Regions from separate parts of the Streptomyces sp. NPDC001902 genome, predicted to be linked through region 1. Evidence: riboswitches for the same ligand, from Rfam matches in the RefSeq annotation. Region 1 holds a riboswitch; each other region holds the start of a gene.
The links. Region 1 has a riboswitch for cyclic di-AMP ahead of ACFYYN_RS14900 (C40 family peptidase). Riboswitches for the same ligand answer to the same signal wherever they lie in the genome.
Positions count from the first base shown of each region.

Region 2: linked by a shared signal. The riboswitch ahead of ACFYYN_RS27105 (transglycosylase family protein) and the one ahead of ACFYYN_RS14900 (C40 family peptidase) in region 1 are both predicted to bind cyclic di-AMP.
Region 3: linked by a shared signal. The riboswitch ahead of ACFYYN_RS06220 (C40 family peptidase) and the one ahead of ACFYYN_RS14900 (C40 family peptidase) in region 1 are both predicted to bind cyclic di-AMP.
Region 4: linked by a shared signal. The riboswitch ahead of ACFYYN_RS02015 (M23 family metallopeptidase) and the one ahead of ACFYYN_RS14900 (C40 family peptidase) in region 1 are both predicted to bind cyclic di-AMP.

Region 1 covers NZ_JBIATA010000007.1:178,824-184,456, reverse strand. The annotation lists gene obgE (GTPase ObgE) at 56-1,495, shown strand; gene ACFYYN_RS14910 (CDP-alcohol phosphatidyltransferase family protein) at 1,589-2,662, opposite strand; gene galE (UDP-glucose 4-epimerase GalE) at 2,928-3,911, shown strand; gene ACFYYN_RS14900 (C40 family peptidase) at 4,002-4,475, opposite strand; cyclic di-AMP (ydaO/yuaA leader) riboswitch at 4,479-4,632, opposite strand; gene ACFYYN_RS14895 (hypothetical protein) at 4,981-5,286, opposite strand; gene ACFYYN_RS14890 (ATP-dependent Clp protease proteolytic subunit) at 5,293-5,633, opposite strand, start outside.
Region 2 covers NZ_JBIATA010000018.1:140,557-146,189, reverse strand. The annotation lists gene ACFYYN_RS27110 (aldo/keto reductase) at 1-673, opposite strand, end outside; cyclic di-AMP (ydaO/yuaA leader) riboswitch at 1,308-1,499, shown strand; gene ACFYYN_RS27105 (transglycosylase family protein) at 1,502-2,653, shown strand; gene ACFYYN_RS27100 (SAM-dependent methyltransferase) at 2,859-3,674, shown strand; gene ACFYYN_RS27095 (putative bifunctional diguanylate cyclase/phosphodiesterase) at 3,671-5,633, shown strand, end outside.
Region 3 covers NZ_JBIATA010000002.1:623,441-629,073, reverse strand. The annotation lists gene ACFYYN_RS06225 (hypothetical protein) at 294-647, shown strand; gene ACFYYN_RS06220 (C40 family peptidase) at 679-1,791, opposite strand; cyclic di-AMP (ydaO/yuaA leader) riboswitch at 1,800-1,957, opposite strand; gene pcrA (DNA helicase PcrA) at 2,211-4,646, shown strand; gene ACFYYN_RS06210 (M23 family metallopeptidase) at 4,747-5,633, opposite strand, start outside.
Region 4 covers NZ_JBIATA010000001.1:426,992-432,624, forward strand. The annotation lists gene ACFYYN_RS02010 (extracellular solute-binding protein) at 1-902, shown strand, start outside; cyclic di-AMP (ydaO/yuaA leader) riboswitch at 1,120-1,259, shown strand; gene ACFYYN_RS02015 (M23 family metallopeptidase) at 1,583-2,539, shown strand; gene ACFYYN_RS02020 (hypothetical protein) at 2,663-2,944, opposite strand; gene ACFYYN_RS02025 (DUF6227 family protein) at 3,056-3,820, opposite strand; gene ACFYYN_RS02030 (PfkB family carbohydrate kinase) at 3,982-4,851, shown strand; gene ACFYYN_RS02035 (hypothetical protein) at 4,877-5,107, opposite strand; gene ACFYYN_RS02040 (hypothetical protein) at 5,124-5,633, opposite strand, start outside.

The DNA of each region.
Region 1 (5,633 bases):
GCCCTCGGCGCGTTAACCCACAGACATTCCCGTACGCATCTGGAGGAACATCCGCATGACCACCTTCGTGGACCGCGTCGAGCTGCACGTCGCCGCGGGTAACGGGGGCCATGGCTGCGCCTCCGTGCACCGGGAGAAGTTCAAGCCGCTGGGCGGCCCGGACGGCGGCAACGGCGGCCGTGGCGGCGATGTGACGCTGGTCGTCGACCAGTCGGTCACCACGCTCATCGAGTACCACCACCACCCGCACCGCAAGGCCACCAACGGCAAGCCCGGCGAGGGCGGCAACCGTTCCGGCAAGGAGGGCACGGACCTGGTCCTGCCCGTCCCGGACGGCACCGTCGTCATGGACGGGCACGGCAACGTGCTCGCGGACCTCGTCGGCCACGGCACCACCTTCATCGCCGGCCAGGGCGGCCGCGGCGGCCTCGGCAACGCGGCGCTGGCCTCGGCGCGCCGCAAGGCGCCGGGGTTCGCGCTGCTGGGCGAGCCCGGTCAGAGCCGGGACCTCGTCCTGGAGCTGAAGACGGTCGCCGACGTGGCGCTGGTCGGTTACCCGAGCGCGGGCAAGTCCTCGCTCATCTCCGTGCTCTCGGCGGCCAAGCCGAAGATCGCGGACTACCCCTTCACCACGCTCGTCCCCAACCTGGGCGTGGTCACGGCCGGTTCGACCGTCTTCACCGTCGCCGACGTCCCCGGGCTCATCCCGGGCGCCAGCGAGGGACGCGGCCTGGGCCTGGAGTTCCTGCGGCACGTCGAGCGCTGCAGCGTCCTGGTGCACGTCCTGGACACCGCCACCCTGGAGTCCGAGCGCGACCCGCTGAGCGACCTCGACGTGATCGAGGCGGAACTGCGGGCGTACGGCGGTCTCGAGGACCGTCCGCGGATCGTCGTCCTCAACAAGGTCGACATCCCCGACGGCCAGGACCTCGCCGACATGGTCCGCCCCGACCTCGAGGCGCGCGGCTACCGGGTCTTCGAGGTGTCGGCGGTGGCCCACAAGGGCCTCAACGAGCTGTCCTACGCCCTCGCCGGCATCGTGGCCGAGGCGCGCGCCGCCCAGCCGGTCCAGGAGGCCACCCGTATCGTCATCCGGCCCAAGGCCGTGGACGACGCCGGCTTCACCGTCACCGCCGAGGACGGCTTCTACCGCGTCCGCGGTGAGAAGCCCGAACGCTGGGTGCGCCAGACCGACTTCGCCAACGATGAGGCCGTCGGCTACCTCGCCGACCGGCTCGCCCGCCTCGGTGTCGAGGAGCAGCTGGTCAAGGCCGGCGCCCGTGAGGGCGACGAGGTCGTCATCGGTGCCGAGGACGACGCCGTGGTCTTCGACTGGGAGCCGTCCGTCGCGGCCGGCGCGGAGATGCTCGGACGCCGCGGCGAGGACCACCGCTTCGACGAGCCCCGGCCGGCCGCGCAGCGCCGCAAGGACCGGGACGCCGAACGGGACGACGTCCAGAAGGAGTTCGAGGGTTTCGACCCGTTCGACTCCTGAGCCGCGACCGCGAAGGACAAGGGCCGGCCCCCTCACCGAGGGGGCCGGCCCTTGTCCTTGCACGGCCGGCCGGGGGACCGGCCGGCGAGCGGTTCAGCTCATGGACGTCTGCAGAGGCGTCGCGCTGTCGCTCTCGTGGTACGAGCGGGCCTCCTCGTCGAGGTCGGCCATCACGCGCTCGAAGTCGCGCGTGGAGAGCAGCAGCTTGTAGATGATGGCGAACTCGAAGATCAGCAGCAGCGCGGCCGCGGCGATCGTGGTCCCGATGATGGCACCGGTCAGCGGCGCGATGATGAAGACCGCCATCTGGAACTCGATGCCGCTGATCAGGTGCGGCCGGACCCGGTGCCGGATCAGGAAGTCGCGGAAGGCCGCGTAGGGGCCGAAACGGTCCTTGAACGTCACCTGAAGGTCGATGACCCGTCCGGGCGCGGCGTCCGAAGCCTGGTCGGCCGGGGTGGCGGCGTCCGCCGCGACCGTGGCGGCCGGCCGGGCGGCGTCAGGACCGGTCCACTGCGCGGGGACGGTCCGCACGGACGCGTCCGCCTCCGTCTCGGCCTCGTTCCTGGCCTCCGCCTCGGCCTGCGTCTCGTCCTCCGAGCGCTCGCGCAGCAGGTCCTCCATGAAGGCGTGCGGCTTGGCGGAGTCGAGCTCCTGCAGGCGCTTCTGGATCTTCTTGCGCATGCCGTGCCGCACCTTGAAGATCTGCAGCGCGTCGAGGTACCGCAGCGCGTCGAGGAAGATCACCGCGAGGGCGAGCCACATGTAGACGGGGTTGTCCGTGCGGTAGAACTGGCCGCCCATGAGGGCCGCGGCGCAGCACACCACGCGGATGCGGTCGAAGATGTAATCGAGCCAGCCGCCGAACTCGGAGCCCTTGCCGGTGAGCCGGGCCAGCTTCCCGTCCATGCAGTCCAGGATGAAGCTGAAGTGGTACAGCACGGCGCCGATGATCAGGTACTTCCAGTCGGCGAGCGCGAAGCAGGCCGCGGCTCCCAGGCCGAGGAAGAGGGCGCCCCAGGTGATCTGGTTGGGGGTGAGTCGGGTCCACCTGGCCGTCCAGCGCACCAACGGGGTCGCCACGGGGTCGACCAGGAAAACGGTCCACCAGGCGTCCCGCTTCTTCTCGGTGAGGCGCCGTACTTCCGCGAGCGGCGGTATTTCCATGGACCAGAACCCTTTCGAGGCGAATCAGGCACCGAACCGGGGCAGCGGATCGGTTGAGGCTGGGACGCGTCCGCGATGCTGCGCGGGCCGTCGGGCGAGCGGTGTCCCGCGGTGGGGCCTGCTCCAACCGTTCCTACGACGCGGGGCGACGGCAAACGGTTGTGTGGATGAATGGATAGTAAACAAAAAGTCGGCGGAGTGTACCGCGGGGCCCGTCCCGCAGGGGGTTCGGGGCCGCCGTGGGAGAGCCGTTAGGATGCGTCGGATGACGTGGTTGATTACTGGCGGTGCCGGATACATAGGGTCGCATGTGGTGAAGGCCATGGTCGACGGCGGCGAGCAGGTCGTCGTCGTGGACGACCTGAGCACCGGCGACCCGCAGCGGCTGCCCGCCGGGGTGCACCTGGAGAAGGGCTCCGTGCTGGACGCGGAGCTGCTGGACCGGGTGCTGCGCGATCACTCGGTGCGCGGGATCGTGCACATCGCGGCGAAGAAGCAGGTCGGAGAGTCGGTGGAGCGTCCGCTCCACTACTACCGGGAGAACGTCCAGGGCCTGCAGACCGTCCTGGAGGCCGCGGTGCGCGCCGGGGTGACCAGCTTCCTGTTCTCGTCCTCCGCCGCGGTCTACGGGATGCCCGACGTCGACCTGGTGACCGAGGAGACCCCGTGCGCGCCCATGAGCCCGTACGGGGAGACCAAGCTCGTCGGCGAGTGGATGGTCCGGGCGACGGGTGCCGCCCACGGCATCGCCACCGCCTGCCTGCGCTACTTCAACGTGGCCGGCGCGGCCACGCCCGAGCTGGGTGACGCGGGGATCTTCAACCTCGTGCCGATGGTCTTCGAACGGCTCTCCCAGGGGAAGCCCCCGCTGATCTTCGGCGACGACTACGAGACCCCCGACGGCACCTGCGTACGCGACTTCATCCACGTCGAGGACATCGCCTCCGCCCACGTCGCCGCCGCGCGCCGGCTGGCGGAGGACCCGACCGCCGCCCTGGTGTTGAACATCGGCCGCGGCGAGGGCGTCTCGGTCGCCGAGATGGTGGGCATCATCGGCTCGGTCACCGGCCGCACCGACGCGACGGCGCAGGTCATCGAGCGCCGCCCCGGCGACCCCGCCCGGGTCGTCGCCTCCGCCTCGCGGATCGAGGAGGAGCTGGGCTGGACGGCCCGCCACGAGGTGCGCGAGATGGTCGCCTCCGCCTGGGCCGGCTGGTGCCTGCGCCACCCGGAGCAGGCCCGGCACTGAGTTCCGTCCCCAAGACCGCGGGAGGGGGGGGGGGGGGGGGGGGGGGGGGGGGGGGGGGGGCGCCCCCCCCCCCCCCCCCCGCGACCGGGGTCACTTCACCCGTCCGTACCAGACGCTGCGGCTCCAGATCTTCTCCAGCCGCACCCGCCCGCCGGGTTTGGGGGAGTGCCAGATCTTCCCGTGCCCGGCGTACATCCCCACGTGGTACACGTTGCTCCCGTAGTGGAAGAAGACCAGGTCACCACGGGTCCGTGAGGACTTCCGGATGTGCCGGACGCTGTTGTACTGGGCGCCCGCGGTACGGGGGAGCTTCTTGCCCGCCTTCTTGAAGGAGTAGAAGGTGAGCCCGGAGCAGTCGAACCTGCCGGGGCCGGCGGCCCCGTACTGGTACGGCGCGCCCCTCTTGGATGCCGCGATCTTCAGCGCCTTGGCGGAGACCGCCGCCGCGTCTGCCTGCTGGGCGAGCTCCGGCAGTACGGCGGGACCGGCCACGGCGGCCGCCGTGAGGGCGGAGACCGCTCCGAGCCGGCACAGGACCCCGGACATGGCTGTTGGCGCACTCATGCGCAACCCTTCGTCGTCCGCCTGCGAAGGATGACCTGTCGGGTTCGGGCAGGCGAAGATGCCCGGCCGCGGCTGCGGCTTCACCCCAAGGGTCCGGCGACCGGACCCGTAGTGCTCGGGTCCTCCGCTCCTGCCGATGAGTCGTCGTCGACCTGGCATCCGCGCGGCGGCAGGATTCGGCGTCCGCGCGGACCGCCCCGCCGGGATGACGGGGGCTTGTCGTCGAAGGGATGATCACCCACCGAAGCGGCCGATTCCCAGCACAACCGGTCGAATGTGAGTCTGTTCACGACTCACCTATTCGGGTGGACTCCGCGACACGGGACCCGGACTGACGACTCGAAAGGAGTCGAACACCAGGGACGGAGCGTCAGATTCCGGATGTGTGCGGCCATATCGCGCAACTCGGGGCCACTCGGCCGTCCACGGCAGATACAACGATCGGGCGAGTCCATTCGGTTCGAGTTCGCGCCGCCCGAACGGACCAGTGTGTCGTGACGCTCCGTCAGCACGGCCGTGATGGCGGCAAGGTGACCTGACCGGTGCGCCGTTCGCCGTCCAGCACCCGCAGCGCCCGTTCCATCGTCGCCGTGTGCACCTCGCCCTCCCCGCGCATGTGCATCAGCGTCAGCGCGTCCCGCAGCTCAGCCGCCCTCCCCACCAGGGCCTGCGCGGCGCGCAGCGCCCCGTAGGTGTCCCGGGAGCGGGACGGGTTGATCCGGCCCAGCAGGTCCACGACCTGCAGGTAGGTGTCGATCAGCTCGCCCTCGGCCCGCGTCAGTGCGGGGAGCGGGGGCAGTTCGGGTACCACGGCCCGTCACCGCAGGGCGCGCGGGGCGCGGCCGGCGCCGTCCTTGCGGCTCAGCGTCAGCCGGTCCACCAGGCCGTAGGCGAGGGCCGACGGTGCGTCAAAAATGGTGTCCCGTTCGATGTCGGCCCCGATCCGCTCCGGTGCCTGACCGGTGTGGCGTACCAGCAGTTCCTCCAACTGCTCCCGACGGCGGAGCAGTTCCCGGGCCTGGATCTCCAGGTCCGCGGTGGTGCCCTGGATCACCTCCGCGAACGAGGGCTGGTGGATCAGCACCCGCGCGCCGGGGGTCATCAGCCGCTTGCCGGGCGCTCCGGCGGCGAGCAGGACGGCCGCCGCCGAGGCCGCCT
Region 2 (5,633 bases), on a different contig from region 1:
CGAGCGGCGAGTACGCGATGAGCGCGGTGCCGGTGTCGCCGACGGCGTCGAGGACCCCGGCCTCCGGGTCGCGCTGGAGGATGCTGTAGGCGGCCTGGTGGATCAGCAGCGGGGTGCCCAGCTCGCGCAGGATCTCCGTCGCCCGGCGGTGCGCCTCGGCGGGGTAGTTGGAGATGCCGGCGTACAGGGCCTTGCCCTGGCGGACCGCGGAGTCCAGGGCGCCCATGGTCTCCTCCAGGGGCGTGTCCGGGTCGAAGCGGTGCGAGTAGAAGACGTCCACGTGGTCCAGGCCCATGCGGCCCAGCGACTGGTCCAGCGACGAGAGCAGGTACTTGCGGCTGCCCCATTCGCCGTACGGTCCCGGCCACATGTCGTACCCGGCCTTGGTGGCGATGAAGAGCTCGTCGCGGTACGGGCGGAAGTCCTGGGCGAAGAGGGTGCCGAAGTTGGCCTCGGCCGAGCCGGCGGGCGGGCCGTAGTTGTTGGCCAGGTCGATGTGGACCACGCCGCGGTCGACGGCGCGGCGCAGCACCGCGCGCTGGTTCTCCAACGGCGAGGTGTCGCCGAAGTTGTGCCACAGGCCCAGGGACACGACGGGCAGCAGGACCCCGCTGCGCCCGGTCCTGCGGTATTCCATCGAGGCGTAGCGGTCGTCGGCGGCGAGGTAGGGCACGCGAGGTCTCCCGGGCGATGTAAGAAAATGTGCGGGATTGGGAGGCTACCGTCGCCCAATCGGCGCTGTCACGTCCGTTCTCCGGACGGCGGCCGTCGTGCACGTCCCCTTTCTCGCCCCGCCGGAGGGGTGGTTGTGGCGCACGCCACACCGCGGAACGCCTCGGCGCGGCCCGTCCGGGAATCGCGGACCCTCCTCGGCGGTTGCATCCGGGGGGCGTTCCTCCGGGGGGACCTCAGGACGGCGCGGTCCGGGGCGGGTTGGACCGGAACACGTCCTGTCTTATCCGGCATTAAGCCGCCTAACCGGACATATGCGGCCACAGTGCATGCGTAGGGAATCGATGCGTGATGGGTGTCACGCGCCGAACACGCAGCGGAGGCCATGGGCCACGCAGCGTCTAATGTTCCCGCCGAATTTCACCGGGTGATATCGCGCAATTACCGTGGGACAGTTTTCCGCCTACACAGAGCGGACACTTCTCACCTAAAGTCACAGAAGCGGATGATCGACTTGCGGTCCGCCGGGGGGCGTGATTCTGGTCCTTGCTCCGGGACGATTCCGTCGTTTAGCTTCCAGATCTCGCAGGACAAATTCCTGCGAGATTCTTCCGGGTAGAACGCCTAGTCCTGCCGCTGCCCGGACGCCGGATGACAAGACCGCACGGCAGGAGCGGGGGACCCAGGTAGTTTGCCGTTCCCGTTGGTCTCGGGACGGCTAGGGGTGAAGTCGCAGCGACATGCCTTTATTTGGCATGCCCCATTGCGGCCGGGCATCTCCAGCCCGAACCCGACAGCTTACCTCGCAGGCGTCGGAGAGGAATTCGGCATGCCCGGTAAGGGAAAGCACCGTCGTCCGCGGAACACCCGCATTACCCGTATCAGCGCGCTGGCCGGCACCACCGGCGCCGCCGTGGCGCTCCCGATCGTCGGCGCCACCGGTGCCCACGCCGCTCCCGTGAGCGTCTGGGACAAGGTCGCGGCCTGCGAGAGCACCAACAACTGGTCCATCAACACCGGTAACGGCTTCTACGGCGGACTGCAGTTCACCCAGAGCACCTGGGCCGGCTTCGGCGGCACGAAGTACGCCCCGCGCGCCGACCTCGCGACCAAGGCGGAGCAGATCGCCGTCGCGGAGAAGGTCCTCGCGACCCAGGGTCCGCAGGCCTGGCCCGTGTGCGGTCCCAAGGCCGGTCTGACGAAGGCCATGGCCAACCCGTCGGCCACCCCGCAGAGCGTCTCCGGCACCGCCGCGAAGCCGGCTGCCAAGCCCGCCGCCCCCGCCAAGAAGGCCGAGGCGCCGAAGGCCGCCACCGCCAAGCCGAAGAGCGCCGGCGGCTCCTACAAGGTCGCCGGCGGCGACACCCTCTCCAAGATCGCCAACGCCCGGTCGGTCGAGGGCGGCTGGCAGAAGCTGTACGCGAACAACGAGTCGGTCATCGGCGGCGACCCGAACCTGATCTACCCGGGCCAGGTCCTGTCCCTGGGCGAGAAGGCCGCCGCCAAGAGCGCGCCCAAGGCCGCGAAGGCCGCCCCGGCCGCCAAGCCGGCCGCCGCCAAGGCCGCCAGCACCTCCGGCTACACCGCCCCGCTCGACCACGTCACCCTGGGCACCGCCTACCACCAGGCCGGTGCCATGTGGTCCAAGGGCTACCACACCGGTGTCGACTTCATCGCCTCGACCGGCACCAAGGTGAAGTCGATCGCCGGCGGCACCGTGGTCTCCGCGGGCTGGGGCGGTTCGTACGGCAACCAGGTCGTCGTCAAGCACGCCGACGGCCGGTACTCGCAGTACGCCCACCTGTCCGCGCTGTCGGTCTCGGCCGGCCAGTCGGTCTCCGCCGGTCAGCAGCTGGGCCTGTCGGGCGCCACCGGCAACGTGACCGGTCCGCACCTGCACTTCGAGGTGCGCACCACCCCCGACTTCGGCTCCGACATGGACCCGCTGGCGTACCTGCGTGCCCACGGCGTCAACGTCTGATCGGACTGATCGACCGTCATCCGTCGGTAGGCTGTGCCCTGTTCCCCGTTTGTAGGGAACAGGGCACATGCCTTTGGTCTGTGACCGAAAACGGATCGAATATTTCCATTTCTTGTGTCCTCTCGAACGGTCGATCAGTAGCCTCTCTCGCACGTGGTCGTGTCCACGACCACGAATCCTGATCGCCGACGAGCTGGAGCCGTTGATGGAACGCCCTGCCTGGGCCCCCCAGGGGATCGATCTTTCCGTGCCGAGCGTGTCCCGCATCTACGACTACTACCTGGGCGGTTCGCACAACTTCGAGGTCGACCGGGAGGCGGGACGGCGGGCCATCGAGGCCTTCCCGGGGCTGCCGAAGATCATGCAGGCCAACCGGGCGTTCATGCGCAGGGCCGTGCGTTACTCCGTCGACCAGGGCATCACCCAGTTCCTCGACATCGGCTCCGGCATCCCCACCTTCGGGAACGTCCACGAGGTCGCCCAGGCCGCCAGTCCCGGCGCGCACGTCGTCTACGTCGACCACGACCCGGTCGCCGTCGCCCACAGCCGTGCCGTGCTGGAGGGCCACGAGAACGCCGCCATCGTCGCCGCCGACCTGCGCTCGCCCCGCGACATCCTGGACAGCGCGCAGGTGCGCGGGCTCATCGACCTGGAGCGCCCGGTCGCGCTGCTCCTCGTCGCGGTCCTGCACTTCCTCGAGGACGCCGACGAACCGGCCAAGGCCGTGGCCGAACTGCGCGACGCCATCGCCCCCGGCAGCCTGCTGGTCGTCACCCACGCCTCGGTCGAGGGAGGCCCGCGCAGACCCGAGGAGGGGGAGCGGGTCGAGAACGTCTACCGCAGCGCGAGCTCGCCGCTGATCATGCGGTCGCGGGCCGAGGTCGAGCGCTTCTTCGACGGCTTCGACCTCGTCGAACCCGGCCTGGTCTCCGCGCCATTGTGGCGCCCCGACGGCACGGACGACGACGAGCTCGACCCGGTCGTCTTCAGCGGGTTCGCGGGCGTCGGCCGCAAGGCGTGACCGTGAGCAGGGAGCCCGGCCCGGAGCCGGAGCCCGCCGACAGCCTGCGGCGCTTCGCGATCATCTGGAGCCGGGCGATCTACCCGGCCACCGCCACCTCCATGACACGCGGCGAGTTCGAGGAGTACCTGCTCCCGCTCGCCGCGCGTCTCGACGCCACGCTGCGCGCGCAGCCCTTCGACCCCCGCCCGGCCGCGGAGGTCGGCGCCGCGCTCGTGGCCGCGCACTGCACCGACCCCGAGGCGCTGCCCCGCATCCTCGACGTCGTCGACGCCTACCTGCTGCTGTACTGCCCGCCCGGCCCCGCCCTGTTCCCCGAGGACGGCCGCACCCGCTGCAACCGCCTGCAGCACTGGGTGGCCGCCGGGTACGCCCGGGCCCTGCAGGAACGCACGCGGACCGAGCAGGAGGCACTCTCCAAGGCGGCGCTCGCCGCCCGGGCCGCCACCGAGCAGGCCCTGCACGAGAGCGAGGTCCGTTTCCGGGCGGTCTTCCAGGACGCCTCCATAGGCATCGGCATCGCCGACATGGACGGCCGCATCCTGGACGTCAACGCCGCCCTCACCACCATGTTCGGCGGCCTGGAACGCCACATCCGCAGCAGGAACGTCTACGACTGGGCGCACCCCGACGACGCCCCCGAGGTCTGGGAGATGCAGCGCCAGCTCAACCGGGGCGAGCGCGACCACTACCGCATCGAGAAGGCCTACTACCGGCCCGACGGCACCGCGCTGTGGACCAACCTGACGGTCTCCCTGCTGCGCGACGCCGGCGGGACCCCGCAGTACATGCTCGCGCTGATGGAGGACATCACCGAGGAACGCCTGCTCAGCGAGCGGCTGCGGTACGAGGCGACCCACGACGCGCTCACCGGCCTGGCCAACCGCAACCTCTTCTTCGAGCGACTGGAGCAGACGCTGAACGGCCCCGAGGGCGTGGGCGTCGGCGTCTGCTACCTCGACCTGGACGGCTTCAAGGACGTCAACGACAGCCTCGGCCACGCCATCGGCGACCGGCTCCTGGTCGCCGTCGCCGAACGCCTCCAGGCCTGCGTCACCTCGCCCGACCAGCTCGTGGCCCGCATCGGCGGCGACGAGTTCGCCGCACTGGTCGTCAACCCCGCCAGCCGCGCGGACATCACCGGCCTCGCCGACCTGATCCTGGCCGCGCTGGCCGACCCGATCCGGGTGGACGGCCGCGAGCTGTCCGTACGGTGCAGCATCGGCATCGTCGAGGGCCAGGCCGGCTCCCTGGGCCCCGCCGAGGTGCTGCGCAGCGCCGACATCACGATGTACCGGGCCAAGGCCGCAGGCGGGAACCGCTTCGAGCTGGCCGACCCCGACTCCGACGCGCGCGCCATCACCCGGCACGGGCTGACCAATCGGCTGCCGACGGCCCTGGAGCGCGGCGAGTTCTTCATCGAGTACCAGCCGCTGGTACGGCTCGGCGACGGCAGCGTCCGCGGCGCCGAGGCACTGGTGCGCTGGTGCCATCCGGTGCACGGGATCCTCGGTCCCGACCAGTTCATCCCGCTCGCCGAGAGCACCGGGCTGATCGTGCCGCTCGGCCACTGGGTGCTGCAGCAGGCCGCCTGGCAGGCCCGGGACTGGCAGTTCCCGCGCAGCGACGGCCACCCGCTGCGGATCAACGTCAACCTCTCCCCGGCCCAGCTCGGCCACCCCGGCCTCGTCCCGGAGACCCTCGCGGTGATCAAGGACGCCGGGCTGGAGCCGACCGCGCTGTGCCTGGAGGTCACCGAGAGCGCCTTCATCGGCGCCGACGAGGAACTGCTGCGCCCGTTGCGGGAGTTCGCCGAGCTCGGCATGGCCATCGCCCTGGACGACTTCGGCACCGGCTACTCCAACCTCGCCTCGCTGCGCCGGCTGCCCATCACCACGCTCAAGCTCGACCGCTCCTTCACGCGCGGGATGCAGCAGCAGCAGGCCGACCCGGTGGACG
Region 3 (5,633 bases), on a different contig from region 1:
GCGGCGGGCGGACGGGGAGCCGTCCACCGCCGGACCTTCGGCGGGGGCGGCCGTGCCGGGGACGGGGTCCTCGCGGCAGTGGGGATCGGCCACCTGGGGCAGGACGCTAAACCTGGACGCCGTGAGCGGGCTCCGGACTGTGCGGGACTGGTCCGATTCGGCCGCGGACTGCCCGCGGATGACCGCTGTTCGACGGGTGACCTGGTCACTTGCGGTCCGGCCGTGACCGATATGACGGAAGAGGGCGACCTCGGTGCCGAGTGCTGGTACGAGCCTGGCTAGGGTCCTGAGCCATGGACGTACTCATCAACCTGATCGTCGGCCTGCACATCATCGGCATCGCCGCGCTGCTGGGCGGCTTCCTCACCCAGATGAAGGCCATGGGCCGCGGCGAGGCCCGGTTCGTGCCGGGCATGCTGCACGGCGCGCTGACCATGCTGGTCACGGGCGCGCTGCTGGTCGGCCTCAACCAGGCCGACGACCAGCCGGTCAACAACGTCAAGATCGGCGTGAAGCTCGCGATCCTGGTGGTGATCCTCGGCCTGGTCTACGTCAAGCGGGACGAGGAGAAGGTGCCGGCGGCGGCCTTCGGCACCGTGGGTGCGCTGACCACCGCCAACATCTTCATCGCGGTGCTGTGGACCTGAGCCCGGCCGAGGCGACGGGCCGGGCGGGGGCTCAGGCCATCCGGGCGTAGCCGTAGATCGGCATCTCCGTGATCGGGGCGATCTTCACCACGGTCCCGGTGTGGGGGGCGTGGATCATCTGGCCGCCGCCGATGTAGAGGCCGACGTGGGTGACGTCCGAGTAGAAGAAGACCAGGTCGCCGGGTTGCAGCTGGTCGGCGGTGACGCGGCTGCCGAAGTCGACCTGGTCGTAGGTGACGCGGGGGATCGAGACGCCCGCGGCGCCCCAGGCGGCCTGGGTCAGGCCCGAGCAGTCGTAGGAGTTGGGGCCGGTGGCGCCGTACACGTACGGCTTGCCCAGCTGGGCGCGCGCGAACTCGATCGCCTTGGCCGCCTTGGCGGCGTAGGTGCCGGACACCGGGGCCGTCGAGCCCGACCCCCCGGCCGCCTCCTGCGCGGCCTTCTCCTTGGCGGCGATCTCCGCGGCCTTCGCGGCGGCCTCCTCCTGCCGCTTCTTCTCCAGCGCCGCCAGCCGTGCCTTCTCCTGGGCGGTGAGGCTGTTCAGCAGCTTCTGCGCCGCGGCGAGCTTCTGCTTGACCGTGGTCTTCTCCGCGTTCAGCCGCCGCTGCGCGTCCGTCAGCTTCTGCAGGCTCTCGACCGCCTCGGCGCGCTTGGCCGTCGTCTCCGCCTGTTCGGAGCGGAAGGTCTCCAGCGCGTGCTCCTGGCGGTCGGACAGGCGGTCCATCAGGTGCGCCTGGTCCAGGAACTGCTGCGGGTCGGAGGTGAGCAGGAAGCTCGTCGTCCCGTCCAGGCCGCCGCCCCGGTACTGCGCCGCGGCGTACTCGCCGATGGTGCGGCGGGCGGAGTTGAGCGTCTCGGTCCTGCGGGCCACCTGGTCCAGCAGCGCGTCGGCGCGCGCCCGCTGCTGCTCGGTCTGCTCCTTGGCGCCGTTGTAGCGCTCGGTGGCGGCCTCGGCCTGGTGGTGGAGCTTGTCGACCTGGGCCTTGACCTCGGTGATGGAGGGCTTGTCGGGTGAGGCGGGCGCCGCGCTCGCGCTCTCGCCGAAGAGGGTGACGGTCGCCAGCGCGGCGGTCGTGAGCCCCACCGCGGCCCGGGGGCCGGGGACGGTCAGCGCGCGCGGGCGCGGCTTGCGGTGCGTCGCCAAGTCAGGCGGCTCCTTCCGTGGACCGCCTACCGGGTTAGCTGTCGGGTTCGGGCTTCGGAAGGCCGCCCTACGGGCCGTGCGGGCGCGCTGCGCTCGTGCGGACCGATTCACCCCAAGGTCGTGGGTCCCCGGCTCCGGCGGTCGCCGGACTCAGCGGAGGCGGCCCGTGACGGCACGGTCGCCGCCGCATGGAGCGGACCGCCTGATGCGGCACGGTAGTCAACTGCGGGGGTCCGTGGGAACCCTGGTGTTCGAATTGTCCGCAATCATTTCGTGACCTTCACCATGCGGGGTCGCCACGGGCCGCCACGGACGGCGACGGGCCGTGCCGCGGAGGGTGCGGGCTCGGGCTCGGCTGGGGCTCGGGCTGGGGCAAGCGGCGCACCGCTGTCCGTCCCACGGCCTAGACTCGGGAGGCGATGAGCAGCCTCTTTGACGACAGCTTCCTGGCCGGCCTCGAACCGAGGGAGGAGGAGCCCCCGCCGCCTCCCGAGGACGAGCCCGACACGGCTCCCGACGACCTCTTCGAGGGGCGCTTCGACGCGCCCGTCGACCGGGACGCGTACTACCGGGACGGCGCCCCCCGCCCGGTCGTCGACCCGTCCGCGCTGCTGGAGGGGCTCAACGAGCAGCAGCGTGCCGCCGTCGAGCACACCGGCTCCCCGCTGCTCATCGTCGCCGGCGCCGGCTCGGGCAAGACCCGGGTGCTCACCCACCGCATCGCGTACCTGCTGGGCGCCCGCAAGGTGCACCCCGGCCAGATCCTGGCGATCACCTTCACCAACAAGGCCGCCGGGGAGATGAAGGAGCGGGTCGAGCAGCTGGTCGGCCCGCGCGCCAACGTGATGTGGGTCTCCACCTTCCACAGCGCGTGCGTCCGCATCCTGCGCCGGGAGTCCAAGAGGCTCGGCTTCACCTCCAGCTTCTCGATCTACGACGCGGCCGACTCCAAGCGGCTGATGGCCCTGGTCTGCCGCGACCTGGACCTGGACCCCAAGCAGTTCCCGCCGAAGTCCTTCAGCGCCAAGGTCTCCAACCTCAAGAACGAGCTCATCGACGAGGAGACCTTCGCCGACCAGGCCGAGAACCCCTTCGAGAAGAAGCTCGCCGAGGCCTACGCGATGTACCAGTCGCGGCTGCGCGAGGCCAACGCGCTCGACTTCGACGACATCATCATGACCACGGTCAACCTGCTCCAGGCCTTCCCGGACGTCGCCGAGCACTACCGGCGCCGGTTCCGGCACGTCCTGGTCGACGAGTACCAGGACACCAACCACGCCCAGTACACCCTGGTGCGCGAGCTGGTCGGGACCGGTGACGCGGAGGAGGGCGGAGAGGGGCCCGCCGAGCTGTGCGTGGTCGGTGACGCCGACCAGAGCATCTACGCCTTCCGCGGCGCCACGATCCGCAACATCCTCCAGTTCGAGGAGGACTACCCGCAGGCCCGCACGATCCTGCTGGAGCAGAACTACCGCTCCACCCAGAACATCCTGACCGCCGCCAACGCCGTCATCGAGCGCAACGCCTCCCGCCGCCCCAAGAACCTGTGGACGGAGGCCGGCCAGGGCCCGGTCATCACCGGCTACGTCGCCGACCAGGAGCACGACGAGGCGCAGTTCATCGCCGACGAGATCGACCGGCTCACCGACTCCGGCGACGCCCGCCCCGGCGAGGTCGCGGTCTTCTACCGGACCAACGCGCAGTCCCGTGTCTTCGAAGAGGTCTTCATCCGCGTCGGCCTGCCCTACAAGGTCGTCGGCGGTGTCCGCTTCTACGAGCGCAAGGAGGTCCGGGACGTCCTGGCCTACCTGCGCGTGCTCGCCAACCCCGAGGACACCGTCCCGCTGCGCCGCATCCTCAACGTGCCCAAGCGCGGCATCGGGGAGCGCGCCGAGGCCATGGTCGACGCCCTGGCCTCGCGCGAGCGGATCTCCTTCGCCGCCGCGCTGCGCCGGGTCGACGAGGCCTTCGGCATGGCGTCGCGCTCGGTCAACGCCGTCAAGCGCTTCAACGAGCTCCTGGAGGAGCTGCGCACGGTCGTCGACTCCGGCGCCGGCCCCGCCACCGTCCTGGAGGCCGTGCTGGAGCGCACGGGCTACCTGGCCGAGCTGCAGGCCTCCACCGACCCGCAGGACGAGACCCGCATCGAGAACCTCCAGGAACTCGCGGCGGTGGCACTGGAGTTCGAGCAGGAGCGCACCGAGGAGGAGCCCGGCACGCTCGCGGAGTTCCTGGAGCGGGTCGCGCTGGTCGCCGACTCCGACCAGATCCCGGACGACGACGAGGGCGGCGGCGTCATAACGCTGATGACCCTGCACACCGCCAAGGGCCTGGAGTTCCCGGTGGTCTTCCTGACCGGCATGGAGGACGGGGTCTTCCCGCACATGCGCGCGCTCGGCCAGACCAAGGAGCTGGAGGAGGAGCGGCGGCTCGCCTACGTCGGCATCACGCGGGCGCGGCAGCGTCTGTACGTGACGCGGTCGACCATGCGCAGCGCCTGGGGCCAGCCCTCGTACAACCCGCCCTCGCGCTTCCTGGAGGAGATCCCGGAGCCGCTCATCGAGTGGAAGCGCACGGGCGCCTCCGCGGCACCCTCCGCCTCGGTGTCGGCGGCGGCCTCGATGCTGTCGCGTTCCCCGTCGAAAAGCGGGCCCTCCGGATTCGCGACGCGGCGCACCCAGGACCGCCCGGTCATCTCGCTGGCGGTCGGTGACCGGGTCACGCACGACACGTTCGGGCTGGGCACGGTCGTCGCGGTCGACGGCAGCGGGGAGAAAGCCAAGGCCACCATCGACTTCGGCGACGAGCGGCCGAAGGTGCTGCTGCTGCGGTACGCGCCGGTGGAGAAGCTCTAGCGGGCTTCAGGAGCGGTCCTCGCCCGGGCCTCGTCCGGGCCGGGCCCGGTTCCGGGACCGCTTCCGGCCCCGGTCCCGCTCCGGCGGGGCCCGCCCGGGCTCAGCGCGGGTCGATCCCGTGCTTCAGCAGCCACTGCAGCGGGTCGATGGCCGCGCCGCCCGCGGGACGCACCTCGAAGTGGAGGTGCGGCCCGGTGGAGTTGCCCGAATTGCCGGAGTAGGCGATGACCTCGCCGGCCTTGACCGAGCCCGAGCGGATCTTGGTGCTGCTCAGGTGGCAGTACCAGGTCTCGGTGCCGTCGGGGGCGGTCACTATCGCCATGTTGCCGTAGGCGCTGTTCCACTGGGTGCGCACGACGCCGTCGGTCGCGGCCATCACCGGCGTGCCGTAGTCCACCGGGAAGTCGATGCCGGTGTGGACCGACATCCAGTTCACGCCCGCCTGACCGAAGTAAGCGCTCAGGCCGTGCTGCTTGACCGGGAGCAGGAACTTGGGGCGCAGCTGCTCCTTGAGGGCCGCCTCCGCCGCCTTCTTCGCGCGCTCCAGCGCCTGGCGCTCCTTGAGGTCGATGCGCTCCTGGTTGCGGCTGGCCCGGTCGGTGAAGTCGTCGACGTCCCGGTTCACCCCGGCCAGCTGCTGGTCGAGCTTCGTGGTCGGGGCGTTGGCCGCCTCGGGCACGCCGTCGGCCTGGGTGCGGCTGCTGTCGGGGTCGTCGGTGTTGACGGTGACGGCGGCCGCGCAGGCGACGCCCATCACCGCCACGGAGGGGACGGCGACGGTGAGCAGGGCGGAGCGCCGGGCCGGGCGGCGCCGACGGCTCCCGACGCCGTTCCCGCTGCGCGGGCGCGGCAGGGCGGCCGGGGCGGCGCCGTCCTCGGTGTCGTGCTCCGGGTCCGCGTCGTCCTCGGCGGTGTCGTGGGCGTCGGGCTCGTAGGGCTCGTACTGCTCGGCCTCGTACGACTCCGGCTCGTACCGGTCGGCCTCGT
Region 4 (5,633 bases), on a different contig from region 1:
ACGTCGGCCTGCTCTACTACCGCACCGACGACCTCGCCAAGGCCGGTCGCCGCCCCGCCGACCTGCGCGGCTACGCCAAGATCAGCGACCTGCTCGCCGACGTCCGCCCGCTCGGCCACCCCGCCTACACCACCCAGCTGCGCGCGTACGAGGGGCTGACCGTCAACACCCTGGAAGCCTTCTGGACCGCGGGCGTCGCACTCGTCGACGGCGACGGCCGCTACATCGGCACCGAGGACGGGCTGCGCGAGGGCCTGGATGAGCTCGGCCGGCTGGGTGCCGCCAACAACCTCAACCCGGAGTCCCTGGAGGCCGACGAGTCCGTCACGCTCGCCCAGTTCACCGAGGGTCAGAGCGTGCTGATGCGCAACTGGCCCTACGCCTACAACCGGCTCGACGCCACCCTCGCCCCCGGTGTCCGCTTCGGTGTGGCCCGGCTCCCCGGCGTCGCCGCCCTCGGCGGTCAGAGCCTGGGGGTGGCGGCGACCAGCGACCGCCCGGACGACGCCGCGGACCTGATCCGCTTCCTGACCGGACGCGGCGCCCAACATGCCCTGCTCGGGGCGGGTTTCGCCCCCGCGCGGCGGTCTGCATACGGAGCCGGGGATGTCAACTGTGACGATCCTCACGACCCCCGTGCATGGTTCCACGACCGTCCCGCGGGGCACGGCTCGGAGCCCTCGCCCTCGCCGTCCGTCGCGACCCCCGGTTACACGACCGTGCTGTGGTGCGCGCTGCAGGCCGCCAGGGCCCGTCCGGCGACCGCGCACTACGTCACGTTCACCCGGGTCCTGCAGCGTGAAGTGCACGGAATGCTCGCGACGCACCGCAGCGCCGACGCCACGGCGGAGCGTCTGGGCGGCCGTCTGGGGCGCGCGCTCGGCGGCCGGGGTCCGGGGTGACCATCACTCCTCGTGAGCGCGGCACTCCCTTCCGCATAACGACTGATGCACACTCACATTTCCCGTAGGTCACGGCAGTCACGGCCCAATGTCCACGTATGTCCTGTCCATCCCCATAGATTCCCGTCATGAACTCGCTTGAGTGGCTTGGAATTGGCGGGCGCCTCTATTAACGTTCGATAACGCAGCGCGGTCATCCCGCCGCCGACAGGGCGGCGCCGTGCGCTTGCCGAATCCCGTCCGCGGGAACCGGGGAACCACTTCCTGGGGTGAATCGGGGGCCCTCCGCGGTCCTCGTAGGAGACCTTCCTGCTCCGAACCCGTCAGCTAACCCGGTAGGCGAGAAGGAAGGAAAGGAGCGCGCCCGCGTGGCGTCGAACGAGCCTGCCCTGATACCCGGGCAGCAACAGGGGTCCGCAACCGCGTACTCCGAGTGGGACACCGCCGAGTGGAACATCGCCGCCGGCTGGAATCCCCCGGCAGCCGAGCAGGCACCGCCGACGAAGAACGCGATCGACGGCTGGGACACCGGCCAGTGGAACATGGCCGCCGGCTGGTTCGACGCGGCAGCCGCCGAGGCGACGACCTCCCACGACACCACGTCCGCGGGCTACGAGGCCGCGGGCTATGAGGCGCCCGAGGCCGCTGCCCCCGCACCCGCCCAGCCCCTCCCCGAGCACATCGAGGCCTTCGACGGTACGGGGGACCTCGAGGACCCCGACACCTTCGAGAGCGCGCCCTACGAGGGCCCGCAGGCCGAGCCGTGGAACCCCACCGAGGAGTCCGCCGGCCCCCGTCGCGCCCGGCACCGCGTCGCCAAGCAGCGCTCCATGGGCCGCGGTTCGGCCGTCTTCGGGGTCGCGGCCGTGGCCGTGCTGGGCGTCGGAGGGGTCGCCACCGCCGAGGGCAAGAACCCGCTCCCCGTCTCCTTGCCCGAGGTGTCCCACCTGCCCGGCATCGGAGCGCTCGTCGGCGACGACAGCGCGCCCGAGGCCAAGCAGGTCGCCGAGGCACTCAGCCCCGACGCGGGTGAGGCCCTGCGCAACCGCATCCTCGACCAGGCCCAGCAGCAGCGGAACGCCGCCGACCGGTCCGCCAGGAACGCCGCACAGCAGGAGGCGGCGGCCAAGGCCGCCAAGTCCGCGGCGGCGGAGCGGGTCCGCGCTGAGGCCGCCGCCAAGAAGAAGGCCGTGGCGGAGGCCGCGAAGAAGCTCGAGGCCGCCCGCCTGGCCGAGCTCGCCAAGAGCTTCGTCAAGCCGGTCACCTCGTACACGCTGACCGCCGGCTTCGGCGAGTCCAGCTCGCTGTGGGCCAACACCCACACCGGCCAGGACTTCGCCGCCCCCACCGGCACCCCGGTCAAGGCCATCCACAGCGGCACCATCACCGAGGCCGGGTGGGCGGGTTCGTACGGCTACCGGATCATCCTGACCCTCGACGACGGCACCGAGCTCTGGTACTGCCACCTCTCCTCGATGATCGTCACCTCCGGCAAGGTCAACACGGGTGACACCATCGGCCGTGTCGGCGCGACGGGCAACGTCACGGGCCCGCACCTGCACCTCGAGGTGCGCCCCGGTGGCGGCGACCCGATCGGCCCGATGGGCTGGCTGCGCAGTAAGGGCCTGTCCGTCTGAGCGACCGGCCCCACGGACTCCGGCGGTCCTGGTGACACCCCCCGTCACCCAGGGCCGCCGGTCCGTTTCGCGGGACGCCCACGAGACGCCCATACGGGATGCCCACGGGACGTCTGCGAACGCTTACGGGACGACGAAGTTGTAGAGCTCCGCGATCCTCGGCGGTCCGCTCGGTTCGGGGAAACCGGACTCCTTGGCGGCGGGCAACATGATCTCCATGAAGGCCTCGAGCGCCTGCGCGGACTGCCAGACGTTCACCAGCCGCAGACCCTCGTTGGTGATCACGGCGGCATGCGAGAGCAGCCCCGCGGGAGGATGCTCGGGCCCGAACCCCGCGCGGTGGTTCGCCTCCTCGTACTGCAGGGCCGTCACACCGGGGAACTCGACCTCCGCCAGGACCGGCATGGGGACCTCCCGCTTCCCACCGACACGCCTACGCCCCAATTTCCTCCGGCTGCACCCCGGCCGCAATCCGGCCGGGGTCCCGCCCGGGGTCCGGCGACGAGGCCGGCGAGGCTAGAGAGCCTCCAGCCGGACGTCCGCCGAGTCGCACGCCGCCGTCTCGTCGGAGTACACCTCGCACACCGGACGTCCGTCGGGGGTCATCGTGTGCTCGACCTCCCAGAGGCTGATCTCCTCGCCGGTCTCGAGCAGGAAGGCGTGCTCGTACAGCGTCCAGCCGGCGACCCGGCCGGTGCCGATCCGCGTGTGCCGCCCGGTGACGTACGCGATGTCGTGGCCCACCGCCGAACCCAGCCGGCTGCGCAGCTCCTCGCCCGGTACGTCCGTGTTCTCGGCCCGCCGGAGCACCCGCCACGCGTGCTCCGCGGAGTGGTCCGCCGTGTACTGCCGGGGCCCGGGCGTCAGGTCCATCGCCATCTGCGGCAGCCGCGCCAGCCAGTCCGCGGCCTCCGCCTCCAGCTCCTCCGGAGAGGGCTCGCCGAAGCGGGCGTCGATCGCGTGCTGGGCGGCGGCCAGCTCGTCCGGGTCGGAGTACACCTCGTACAGCGGTTCGTCGTCGCCCGGGCCGGTGTTGTGCTCGATCTCCCACAGCAGCTGCGTACTGCCGTCGGCCAGCAGGAACGTGTGCCGCAAGGTCCTGCGGCTCAGCCTGCGCGGCGGGCCCTTGCGCTGGCGGATGGACGCCAGCTCCGTGCAGCCCATCAGCGCGGTGGCCAGCCGCCCCAGCACGCGGTCGTCGACGTCGAAGGCGTTCTGCGCCCTGGCCAGCACCACCTCGACGTCCGCCGGACCCGCCCCACCTGGTCGCGCGTTCCCCATGCGGTCCTCCTGCTCACGGCATTCCCCGCGCACCATTGCGAGCACTCAGCGTAGTGGCATCGACGCTCTGCGCGTCGGGTCTCCCGGAAAAATGGTGCACCCCCACCCTTAGGAGGCGCGTAAGACGCGAAACGCACGCTCCCTGCTGCCACTATGCGCCCATGCGCGCACTCTTCGTAGGCCTCTGCACCCTCGATGTCATCACCCTCGTCGACCACGTCCCGGCCCCGAACGAGAAACTCACCGCCCGCACCCAGACCGTCGCCGCCGGCGGCCCCGCGACCAACGCCGCCGCCACCTTCGCCCACCTCGGCGGCGAGGCCGTCCTGCTCACCGCCTTCGGCGGCCACGCCCTCGCCGGCGCCATCGACGCCGACCTCGCGGCCCTCGGCGTCGACGTCATCAATCTCACCGCGGACTCCCCCGAACCCCCCGCGGTCTCCACCATCCTGGTCACCGCCGCCACCGGCGACCGCGCCGTCGCCTCCACCAACGTGGCCTCAGGGACCTCCGTGTCCCCGCCCGGAGACCTCTCCGTCCTCGTCGGCGACGCCGACGTCGTGCTCGTCGACGCCCACCACCCCGCCCTCGCCGTGCCCGCCGCCCGCCTCGCCCGCGCCGCCGGGGTCCCCACCCTCCTGGACGCGGGCAGCTGGCGCCCCGCCACGCCCACCCTGCTGCCCTACGTCGACGTCGCCGTCTGCTCCGCCGACTTCCACCCCCCGGGCACCTCGACCCCGGCCGAGGTCCTCGCCTACCTCCACGACGCCGGCGTCCGCTGGACCGCCGTCACCCAGGGCCCGTCCCCCATCCTCCGGCCCGAGGGGCAGATCCCCGTCCCCGCCGTCACCCCCGTCGTCGACACCCTCGGCGCCGGCGACGTCCTCCACGGCGCCCTCGCTCACCACCTCGCCGCCCACATCACCCCCCGCCTCACCCCACCCGCCTTCGACACCGCCCTCGCCTTCGCGGCCGACATCGCCTCCCGCTCCTGCGCCTCGTTCGGCACGCGTGCGTGGATGCGGGCGTGAGCCCGTCCGTTCCCGGGACCGTCGTTCAGGACCGCCCGCGGTCCTTCGTTTTGTTGGCGATCAGGGCGAACAGGACCCCGCTGACACCGAGCACGAGCCAGCCGACCGCCGACTCGGACACGGTCATCTGGGTGCGTTTCGGCAGCAGTGACAAGCCGCCGAGGACCATGAACATCGCGAACATGTAGCTGAGCCCGGCCATCAGCAGCCAACGCAGCAGCCGGCTTGTTCGTACGTTCGGCGACTTATCGGTCATCGGGGTTCCGCCTCGCTCATTTGACGATGTTGTGGCACTGGGTTCCGCGCTTCTCTCCGCTAGCGAAGAAGTCTGCGCATGCTTTCCCGTAGTGCTTCAACGTCCGCCTAGAGTTGTCGACACGCCCTACGGACTTCATGAAAGTGCACGAGTGGTGCATGGGACCCCGCCGAATGAGGTATGTCTTGCCGTCGGTGTCCGCGTAGCGCCAGTCGATCCGCCAGTTGCACCACTTTCCACCTGCGGAGTCCGCGCCGAAGATGTCCTGTACGGAGGCTTCTTCCCTTGTGATGCTCAGGCCCTGGCCCTTGATGATGTGACCGATCGTGGCGCCCGGCGCGCAGAGCTGCACACCCTTCACGTCAAAGCAGAAGCTCCCCACCTTGCCGTATCCGACAGCGGTGGCCGATGCTGGCGCAGCCGCGGCCACCAGAGCGGTCACGGCCGTCGACGTCAAAGCGACCCACTGCCTGGCCCGTCCCCCGAAAACGCGCCGAACCGGCAGGGTGCGGTCTTCATTACGGCT